Kineosporia sp. NBRC 101731: one gene and its partner. The protein of the gene in region 1 binds, or shares a complex with, the protein of each later gene. Links are inferred from orthologs where the notes say so. Each region holds a gene or a part of one and is shown in the gene's direction. Other genes may lie near its edges.

Region 1 (5,688 bases):
GTCGGAGAGCCGGCCGTCGACGGGGTAGCGCATGGCCTCACGCATGACGCCCTCCATCGGGTACCCGCCCCGCCGGGCCACGCCGCAGGACCGGGCGTTCTCGACCGCGTGGTAGAGCTCGATGCGGTGCCACCCCAGCCGGGCGAAGACCACGGTGCTCGAGCGTGTGAGGGCCTGGGCCGCCAGGCCCCGGCCCCGAGCCTCGGGCATCAGCCAGTACCCCACCGAGCCGGTGCCGAGTTCCTCGTCGAGCAACCCGAAGCGCACCTGCCCGATGGCCTCCCCGCCCGGCTCGGTGATGGCCCAGGCCGCACCGGCCCCGTCGTGCCACTGGCCGTTCCAGGTGTGGACGGCCCCGAGCACGGCGTCGCGGTCGTCGAGGAGCTGCGACGCGTACTGCCGGACCAGCACGTCGCGCATGGCCATCTGGATCATGGGGGCGTCGGAGGTACTCCAGGGGCGCAGTCGGTAGCCGTCCGCCAGGGCTGACTCCGGCTGGCGGCGGGGCCGGCTCATGCCGGGTACTCGAGGGTGGCCAGATCGGCGGGCACCATGTCGTACTTCACCAGGCCGGTGCGGGCACCGCCCGACGGTGGCTGGTGGATGTTGCGCTCGATGCCGACCCGCCGGAACCCGGCCCGCTCGGCGACGCGTTGCGAGGCCAGGTTGTCGGCGCTCGCCCGCAGGCCCAGGTTGTTCCAGCCCAGACCGCCCTCCTCGACCGGGAGCAGGGCGTGCCGTGCGGCCAGGAACGTCGCCTCGGTCGCGAGGCCCCGCCCGCGCCCCTCGGGATGCAGCCAGTAGCCGATCTCGCCCTGACCGTCGCGGAGGTTCTGCACAAAGACCTGTACCTCACCGAGCATCACGTCCAGCTCCGGATCGACCACCACCCAGGACAGCACTCGCCCGGCGGCCGCGCTCTCGGCGTCCCGTTCCAGATGGGCCCGGGCATCAGCCTCGGTGTAGGTCTCCTTGATGCCCGGGATCCAGCGCTTGTTCGCCGGGTCGGCGTGGCCCTGCACGAAGCGGGGGACATCGCTCTCCCGGGCCGCGCGCAGCTTCACCGAGCGACCGGTGATCGTCACCGGGTCGAACCAGGGATGGGCCGGCACCAAGGCCGTGTCCGGGGTCACGCGCATCGATCCCAGCCAGCCGTCGACGATCGCTCCCCGGTGTTCCAGCAGACCGGGCAGCGGGCCCTCCACGGTGAAGCCCACCGACCAGGCAGCCCGCCGGCTGGCCCAGTTGCCGGCGTTGGCCCGCCACTGCACCACCTGGATGCCCTGACGGGCGCCCCAGGGCAGCACCAGGCGCAACACCCGGGTCATGAGGCCCCGGCCCCGCGCCTGCGGGGCCAGGGCGAAGCCGACCTCGGCCAGTGCGGGCAGGACCGGCCGGCGCAGGTCGACCGCCCCCACCAGCCGGCCCTCGTACTCGATGCCGAAGTCGAAACGTGATCCCTCGGCCCACGACCGTCGCCCGGCGGCGACGTACTCGAGGGCGTGTTCACGCCGGTAGGGCCACGGAACCGTGGTCCAGCGCTCCATGGCCGGGTCGTTGCAGTACGCGACGATGGTGTCGACGTCTGCTTCACGAAGCTCGCGCAGCGTCACCAAACCGTCGGTGAGCTGGGGGACAAGGCTGCTGGAGGAAGACCACTCACCCGACACACCTGCGAGCCTGACCGATGAAGCGCCGGTGGAGCAAACACGTTTGGTCCCAAGCCTGTCTACGATGGAGGGCACGGCACGGCACTGCCGTTCGTCATGCCTAGAAGCGGCAGCGTGATCACAGGTCGCGCCGCCGGACACAAGCACGGTTGAAGGATCTGGGAGAGCGCCCCGTGGTGAAGATCGTCGAGAAGCTGCTGCGAGCCGGAGAAGGCCGCACCCTGAAGCGGCTGCAGAACCAGGCTGCACAGGTCAACGCGCTCGAGGATGACTTCGTCCGGCTCAGCGACACCGAGCTGCGGGAAGAAACCGAGCGGTTCAAGGCACGCTTCGCCGATGGCGAGAGTCTCGATGCGCTACTGCCCGAGGCCTTCGCCACCGTGCGCGAGGCCGCGAAGCGCACCCTCGGCCAGCGGCACTTCGACGTGCAGCTCGTCGGTGGCGCGGCACTGCACTCCGGCAACATCGCGGAGATGAAGACCGGTGAGGGCAAGACCCTCGTCGCCACCGCACCGGCCTACCTGAACGCCCTGTCGGGCGGCGGGGTGCACGTGGTCACGGTCAACGACTACCTGGCCGAGTACCAGTCCGACCTGATGGGCCGCGTCTACCGTTTCCTCGGTCTCTCGGTGGGCAACATCCTGTCGCAGATGACACCGGCGCAGCGTCGTGAGTCGTACGCGTGCGACATCACCTACGGCACGAACAACGAGTTCGGCTTCGACTTCCTGCGCGACAACATGGCGTGGAACGGCGAGGACCTGGTGCAGCGCGGCCACTCCTTCGCCATCGTCGACGAGGTCGACTCCATCCTGATCGACGAGGCGCGCACGCCGCTGATCATCTCCGGCCCGGCCGACCAGCCCACCAAGTGGTACGTCGAGTTCGCCAAGCTGGCCAAGGTGCTCAAGCGCGACGACGACTACGAGGTCGACGAGAAGAAGCGCACCGTGGGTGTGCTCGAGAGCGGCATCGAGAAGATCGAGGACCACCTCGGCATCGACAACCTCTACGAGAGCGTCAACACCCCCCTGATCGGCTACCTGAACAACGCCGTGAAGGTGAAGGAACTGTTCAAGCGCGACAAGGAGTACGTCGTCACGAACGGCGAGGTGATGATCGTCGACGAGCACACCGGTCGTATCCTCGCCGGCCGTCGCTACAACGAGGGTCTGCACCAGGCCATCGAGGCCAAGGAGGGCGTGGAGATCAAGAGCGAGAACCAGACGCTCGCCACGATCACCCTGCAGAACTACTTCCGCATGTACGACAAGCTCTCCGGGATGACCGGTACCGCCCAGACCGAGGCGGCCGAGCTGATGTCGATCTACAAGCTGGGCGTGGTCAGCATCCCGACCAACCGCTCGATGCAGCGCAAGGACCAGTCCGACCTGATCTACAAGACCGAAGAGGCGAAGTTCGACGCGGTCGTCGAGGACATCGCGGAGAAGCACGCCACCGGTCAGCCCGTGCTCGTCGGCACCACCAGCGTGGAGAAGAGCGAGCACCTCTCCGAGCTCCTGCGCAAGGCCGAGGTCACGCACGAGGTGCTGAACGCCAAGCAGCACGAGCGGGAGGCCGCGATCGTCGCGCAGGCCGGCCGCAAGAACGCGGTCACGGTGGCCACGAACATGGCCGGTCGTGGTACCGACATCATGCTCGGCGGGAACGCCGAGTTCACCGCGGTCGCGACGCTGAAGGCGCGAGGGCTCGACCCGGTCGAGACTCCCGAGGCCTACGAGGAAGCCTGGCCGGCCGCCCTCGAGGCGGCCAAGCAGTCGACGAAGGACGAGCACGAAGAGGTCATCGAACTCGGCGGCCTCTACGTGCTGGGCACCGAGCGGCACGAGTCGCGGCGTATCGACAACCAGCTGCGCGGTCGTTCCGGCCGTCAGGGCGACCCGGGCGAGAGCCGGTTCTACCTTTCGCTGCAGGACGACCTGATGCGCATGTTCAACTCCGGCATGGTCGAGTCGTTCCTCACCGCGGCCAAGGTGCCGGACGACGTCCCGATCGAGTCGCGCATGGTCACCCGCGCCATCCAGAGCGCGCAGAGCCAGGTCGAGGGCCGCAACTTCGAGATCCGCAAGAACGTGCTCAAGTACGACGACGTGCTGAACCGCCAGCGTGAGGTCATCTACGCCGAGCGCCGCCGGGTGCTCGAGGGCGCCGACCTGCACGAGCAGATCGGGCACTTCGTCGACGACGTGCTGAAGAGCTACATCCAGGCCGCGACCGCCGAGGGCTTCGCCGACGACTGGGACCTCGAGCAGCTCTTCACCGAGATGAAGCGCCTCTACCCGGCCACCATCTCGCTCGAAGACGTTATCGAGGAGGCCGGCGAACGGGGCGCCATCACGCAGGACATGCTGATCGCGGAGCTCACCGCCGATGCGCGGCTGGCCTACGAGAAGCGCGAGGAAGAGCTCGGAGAGGACACGCTGCGCGAGCTCGAGCGCCGCGTCGTGCTCTCTGTGCTCGACCGTAAGTGGCGTGAGCACCTGTACGAGATGGACTACCTGCAGGAGGGCATCCACCTGCGGGCCATGGCTCAGCGTGACCCGCTGGTCGAGTACCAGCGCGAGGGCTACCTGCTCTTCCAGGCCATGACCGAGGGCATCAAGGAAGAGTCCATCGCCTACCTCTTCCACGTCGAGGTCGAGGTGCAGCCTGCCGAGGAGGCGAGCCTCAGCCAGGACGCCCCGGTTCTCGTCGCCAAGGGGCTGGTCGCCGGTCAGCAGCGTCCCGCGCAGCTGCAGTACAGCGCCCCCAGCGAGGACGTCGGTGGTGGCGTCGAGGTGCACCAGGAGAACAACAACGGCACGGCCACCCCGGTGGACGAGGACGGCGCACCGGTCAACCGGGCGTCGCGGCGCGCGTCGCGTAAAAAGGGCCGTCGCTGACGAAGGGCCTTCGGGCCTTCTGCCCTGACAGCTGAACGGCCGAGGAGGAGGGTCGGGCGCGGTTCGCCCGGTGGTCCTCGTGGCCTCAGCAGATGGCACAGAGGCTCGGTCTTCTCCAGGACCACGTGCGGCCCGCCACCGGTACTCTCCGGTGGCGGGCCGCGGCCGTTCTGCCGGCCGATGTCCGCGAACAGCCTGTCGAGATGGTCATTCCTCCCGTGACTCACGATCCGTCAGACTCACGGACCCTGAAATCCCAAGGCGGAGATCCTTTCTCGACGTGACATCCCCGTCGTGTCCGCGGAACGCTGAGGATGGGTAGCACTGGGAACGGTTCGCGCCCTAGTTCTCGTAGCGGCCCTGCATCTCGAATTCCGTGACGCGCCAGCGTCCGTGGAGACCTTCCATGCGAAAGGCCACGGCTCGAACCCGTTCCGGTTCCGCAATGACCGCGCTCACCTCGCACACCCCGGTCTTGGGGACGCAGACCCGCAGTGCTCGCAGCCGCGGCTTCGTCCCCATCCCGTTGCCGTTACGCAGGGCCCGGGCCGTGAGAGTTCCCCGGCGGACGAGTGTTCCGTGCACTTCGGGGGTGGTCCAGCGGATCAACTGGGTCGGAGGCCTCAATCCCGATGCCACCTCCATCGCTGCCTGAATGAAAGCTGCCGCCCAGGGGCGCGGTTCGGGAAGCAGCCCGGAACTTCCCGGCAGTGCGACCGGCGCGGAATCCGACCTCGCCGCCGGAAGTTCTGCCGCTGTGGGTCCGGCCGCTGGTGTCCGGGCGGTGGCAACTGTCTCGCTCGCCGGAGGCCTGACCGCTGAAATGCCGGCTTCCGGCGGCCGGATCTGCGACGGGTCGGTGTCTGAGGAGCCGGCCCCGGACGAGGTCGTACCCAGCTCGGGTGACGGCATGATCAGGGTCAGCGTGCCCTGGGCCGGAGACACGTCACGCCAGTTCTCATGCGGGTGGACCCTGATCGCGGGCCGGGGCTCGTTGCGCGGGATCGGCGTGCACCGGAGCGGCGGAGGCGTGGATGCCGCCATCTTCGCCCGTGAGGTCTCCGGCCTTCGGGCGGTCCGTCGCTTTCCGTCGCCGCGTTCCCTGTCGCCGGTGC
Region 2 (4,771 bases), on another replicon or contig:
GCACGCTGATCGCCAACATGGTGGTCGGTGTGACCGAGGGTTACACCAAGAAGCTTGAGATCGTTGGCACGGGTTACCGGGTCCAGGCGAAGGGCTCCAACCTGGAGTTCGCCCTGGGCTACAGCCACTCGATCACGGTGGAGCCGCCGGCCGGCGTCACCTTCGCGGTGGAGGGCCCGACGAAGTTCTCGGTGTCCGGCATCGACAAGCAGGCTGTCGGCGAGGTCGCCGCCAACCTGCGCAAGCTGCGTAAGCCCGACCCCTACAAGGGCAAGGGCGTCCGCTACGCCGACGAAGTGATCAAGCGCAAGGTCGGAAAGGCGGGTAAGAAGTAATGGCTATCGGTGTCAAGCGCAGCGGCGGTGGCTCGGTCCGCAACAAGCAGGCCTCCCGTACCCGTCGCCACCTGCGAGTGCGCAAGCAGCTGCGGGGCTCCACGGAGCGCCCGCGCCTGGTCGTGAACCGTTCCGCCCGACACGTTTTCGTGCAGGTCGTGGACGACACGCAGGGCAAGACCCTGGCGTCGGCCTCCACCATGGAGGCAGACCTGCGGGGCCTGGACGGCGACAAGACCGCCAAGGCCCGCCGTGTCGGCGAGCTGCTCGGCGAGCGCGCCAAGGCCGCCGGTGTCACCGCTGTGGTCTTCGACCGCGGTGGCAACAGGTACCACGGTCGTGTCGCCGCAATTGCGGACGGCGCCCGTGAGGCCGGGCTGGTCCTCTAGCCCATGCGCACGCTGACCTTTACGAAGCGAGAGAGAAGGAACGTCTGATGGCTGGACCTCAGCGTCGCGGGCCCGGGGGTAACACCAACTCCGGCGGGCCGACCAGCGGCGGCGAGAACAGCGGCGGCGGCGGTCGCCGGGGCGGCCGTGACCGCGACAACCGTGGTGGTCGTGACGGCGGCCAGGACAAGAACCAGTTCGTCGAGCGCGTCGTCGCGATCAACCGGGTTGCCAAGGTCGTGAAGGGTGGTCGTCGCTTCAGCTTCACCGCCCTGGTGGTCGTCGGTGACGGCGACGGCACGGTCGGCGTCGGTTACGGCAAGGCCAAGGAAGTACCCGCCGCGATCGCGAAGGGCGTTGAAGAGGCGAAGAAGGCCTTCTTCAAGGTTCCGCGTATCCAGGGCACGATTCCTCACCGGATCCAGGGTGAGGAAGCGGCCGGCGTCGTGCTGCTCATGCCGGCTTCGCCCGGTACCGGTGTTATCGCCGGTGGTCCGGTGCGCGCCGTGCTGGAGTGCGCCGGTATTCACGACGTGCTGAGCAAGTCGCTCGGCTCGGACAACGCGATCAACGTCGTTCACGCGACCGTTGCCGCGCTGCGTGGTCTCGAGCGTCCGGAAGAGGTTGCGGCCCGTCGTGGTCTGCCTCTCGAGGACGTCGCTCCGGTCGCCATGCTGCGCGCCCGGGCCGCGGGGGTGGCCGGCTGATGGCTCAGCTGAAGGTCACCCAGATCAAGTCGAAGATCGGCGGCAAGCAGAACCAGCGCGACTCGTTGCGCTCGCTCGGCCTGAAGCGGATCGGGCACTCTGTGATCAAGGAAGACCGTCCCGAGATTCGCGGGATGGTCAACACGGTGCGGCATCTCGTCACCGTCGAGGAGGTGGACTGAGATGGCAGAAGGCCAGCGCGAGCACGCGCTGAAGGTGCATCACCTGCGCCCGGCCCCCGGGGCCAAGACGGCCAAGATCCGGGTCGGTCGTGGTGAAGGCGGCAAGCGCGGTAAGACCGCGGGTCGCGGTACCAAGGGTACGAAGGCCCGTTACCAGGTTCCGGCCCGGTTCGAGGGTGGGCAGATGCCCCTCCACATGCGGCTCCCGAAGCTGCGTGGGTTCAAGAACCCGTTCCGGACCGAGTACCAGGTCGTCAACCTGGACAAGCTCAGCTCCCTGTTCCCCGACGGCGGCAGCGTCTCCGTCGAGGACCTGGTGGCCAAGGGTGCAGTCCGTGAGGGACACCTGGTCAAGGTTCTGGGCGACGGCGAGATCTCGGTTGCGATCAACGTGACCGCGAACAAGTTCTCCGCCAGCGCCAAGGAGAAGCTCGCTGCTGCCGGTGGCAGCGCCACCGAGCTGTAGCACCTGCTCGACCAGCTCGATTTCTGACACCCCGGTGACTCCCGAAATATGGGAGTCGCCGGGGTGTTAAGGTCACACGACCGGCGTCTTGCAGATCGGCGGGCCCAGGTGGCTCACAGCCGTTCTGTCGGGCGCACCAACGGCCCAATCCAATGGCCCGTCACGACGAGCTGCCCTGTGTTGGGCAGCGCGCAGGAGGTTTTGCGTGCTCACCGCGTTCTTCCGGGCGTTTCGAACCCCTGATCTGCGGCGCAAGATCTTCTTCACCGTAGCGATCATGGCGCTCTTCCGCCTGGGGTCGTATGTCCCGACCCCCGGCGTCGACTACGCGGCCGTACGTCGCTGTGTGGACCTCGCGAGCAACAGCAGCTCGTCCGGCCTCTACGAGCTGGTGAACCTGTTCAGCGGTGGTGCGTTGCTGCAGCTGTCGATCTTCGCGCTCGGGATCATGCCGTACATCACGGCCTCGATCATCATCCAGCTGCTCACCGTGGTCATTCCACGGTTCGAAGCGCTGAAGGAGGAAGGTCAGTCCGGCACCGCCCAACTGACCCAGTACACGCGATATCTGACCATCGGTCTCGCGGTGCTGCAGTCGACCACCTTCGTGGCGATCTCCCGTCAGCAGGGTGGCCTCTTCACCAACTGCACCGAGACGCTGATCCCGAACGACGACCTCTTCACCCTCGGCGTCATGGTTCTGACCATGACGGCGGGTACCGGCTTCATCATGTGGCTGGGTGAGCTCGTCACCGAGAAGGGCATCGGCAACGGTATGTCGTTGCTGATCTTCACCTCGATCGCATCGGCGTTCCCGGGTTCGCTCTGGTCGATCAAGACGCAGCGGGGCTTCGACACCTTCTTCATCGTGATCGGTCTCGGTCTGCTGATCATGGCCGCGGTCATCTTCGTCGAGCAGAGCCAGCGCCGCATCCCGGTGCAGTACGCCAAGCGGCAGGTCGGCCGGCGGGCGTACGGCGGCACGACGACCTACATCCCGATCAAGGTGAACATGGCGGGCGTCATCCCGGTCATCTTCGCCTCGTCGCTGCTGTACCTGCCGGCCCTGATCGCCCAGTTCCAGGGGCAGAACAGCACCGCCGGCTGGGTGGTCTGGATCCGGGACCACCTGGTGAAGGGCGACCACCCGATCTACATCGCGCTCTACTTCGCGCTGATCGTCTTCTTCACGTACTTCTACGTGGCGATCACGTTCAACCCGGACGAGGTCGCCGAGAACATGAAGAAGTACGGCGGCTTCATCCCCGGAATCCGCGCGGGCCGACCGACGGCCGACTACCTCGAATATGTTCTGAGTCGCATTACTCTTGCTGGTGCTCTGTACCTCGGCATGGTGGCATTGATCCCTCTGATCGCGTTGATCCTGGTCGACGCGAATCAGAACTTCCCCTTCGGCGGTACGAGCATCCTCATCGTCGTCGGAGTGGGTCTGGAAACGGTCAAGCAGATCGAGTCCCAGTTGCAGCAGCGTCACTATGAAGGGTTCCTGCGATGAGAGCGGTGCGTCGATGAGGCTTGTGATCCTCGGTCCACCCGGCGCTGGAAAGGGCACACAGGCCAAGAAGGTCGCGTCCCACTTCGGCATCCCGGCGATCTCGACCGGTGACATCTTCCGGCAGAACGTCACGGACGGAACGCCGCTCGGCAAGCAGGTCGAGGAGATCATGAAGTCCGGGAAGTACGTGCCGGACGAGGTCACCAACGAGATGGTGCGCAACCGCCTCCTCGAGGAGGATGCCGCTGTCGGGTTCCTGCTGGACGGTTATCCGCGTACCGCGGCGCAGGTCGACGAGCTCGACTCGATGATCGCGACCTCGGGCACGAAGCTGGATGCTGTGCTCGAGCTGACCGTGGACATGGACGAAGTGGTGGACCGTCTGCTCAAGCGGGCCGAGATCGAAGGTCGCCCGGACGACACCGAAGACGTCATCCGGCACCGGCTCGAGGTCTACACCGAGCAGACCGCTCCGCTCGTGCACATCTACTCGGACCGCAACCTGCTGCTGCGGGTCGACGGCATGGGTGACATCAGCGACGTGACCAGCCGGCTCCTGGCCGCCTGCAACGACTTCGCTGTCTGAACCAACCAAGAGAGAACCAAGAATGCTCGGTCGCGACCGGATCCAGTACAAGACGCCCGATCAGGTCCGCCTCATGCGGGCCGCCGGGCTGATCGTCGCCGACGCCCTCCAGGCCGTGCGTGACGCACTGGCCCCCGGGCTGACGACGAGTGACCTGGACCGGGTCGCGAACGAGCTGATCGTCGGGCGGGGCGCGACGCCGTCGTTCCTGAACTACGGCCGTCCGCCCTACCCCGCCACGCTCTGCGTGTCGGTGAACGACGAGGTCGTGCACGGCATCCCGGGCAGCAAGGTGCTCAGGGCGGGCGACGTGGTGAGCGTCGACTGCGGGGCCATCCTGGCCGGCTGGCACGGCGACTCGGCCTTCACCGCGGTGGTGCCCGGTGACAGCGAGCGGGACCCGGAACAGGCCAAGGCCGACCAGGACCTGATCGACACCACCGAGGAGTCGATGTGGCGCGGGATCGCGGCCATCGTCGCGGGAGAACGCCTGAACGCGATCGGTGTGGCGGTCGAGGACTTCGTCGGTGACCGCTTCGGCCTGGTCGAGGACTACGGCGGTCACGGCATCGGCACCGAGATGCACCAGG

Evidence for each region. Proteins that work in one complex are often made in the same cells at the same time.
Region 2: the proteins of secA (region 1) and secY are in contact, whole or in part, in a crystal structure (PDB 3DIN), measured with the Thermotoga maritima proteins. The link is inferred for Kineosporia sp. NBRC 101731 from one-to-one orthologs. Residues at the interface, in WP_004082002.1 of Thermotoga maritima: Glu261, Ala262, Arg263, Lys300, Ala301, Arg302, Thr303, Ile304, Ile305, Leu323, Tyr324, Asp325, Pro326, Val329, Ser330, Tyr333, Ile336, Lys340, Phe345, Val349, Glu363, Phe364, Tyr374, Ser375, Gly376, Gly377, Glu393, Ile395, Thr482, Ser483; in WP_004081795.1 of Thermotoga maritima: Glu108, Gly109, Glu110, Glu111, Ala236, Glu237, Arg238, Arg239, Ile240, Thr241, Ile242, Gln243, Tyr244, Ala245, Arg246, Arg247, Val248, Thr249, Gly250, Arg251, Arg252, Val253, Tyr254, Gly256, Ala257, Ser258, Thr259, Tyr260, Leu261, Pro262.

Annotation. Positions count from the first base shown.
Region 1 is NZ_BSTC01000002.1:342,775-348,462, reverse strand. Bases 1,515-4,773 are described here. They hold secA (preprotein translocase subunit SecA), read left to right. Parts: upstream 1,515-1,843; coding sequence 1,844-4,573; downstream 4,574-4,773. Other genes in these bases: QSK05_RS08780 (GNAT family N-acetyltransferase), read right to left, coding at 1,515-1,670. Outside these bases: QSK05_RS08785 (GNAT family N-acetyltransferase), read right to left, coding at 1-516; more of QSK05_RS08780, read right to left, coding at 513-1,514; QSK05_RS08770 (Rv3235 family protein), read right to left, coding at 4,916-5,485. UniProt on the Escherichia coli protein: Required for protein export, interacts with the SecYEG preprotein conducting channel.
Region 2 is NZ_BSTC01000001.1:1,189,196-1,193,966, forward strand. Bases 1,509-4,439 are described here. They hold secY (preprotein translocase subunit SecY), read left to right. Parts: upstream 1,509-2,284; coding sequence 2,285-3,595; downstream 3,596-4,439. Other genes in these bases: rpmD (50S ribosomal protein L30), read left to right, coding at 1,509-1,613; rplO (50S ribosomal protein L15), read left to right, coding at 1,615-2,079; QSK05_RS05285 (adenylate kinase), read left to right, coding at 3,609-4,181; map (type I methionyl aminopeptidase), read left to right, coding at 4,204-4,439. Outside these bases: rplF (50S ribosomal protein L6), read left to right, coding at 1-335; rplR (50S ribosomal protein L18), read left to right, coding at 335-724; rpsE (30S ribosomal protein S5), read left to right, coding at 772-1,431; more of rpmD, read left to right, coding at 1,431-1,508; more of map, read left to right, coding at 4,440-4,771. UniProt on the Escherichia coli protein: The central subunit of the protein translocation channel SecYEG. Consists of two halves formed by TMs 1-5 and 6-10.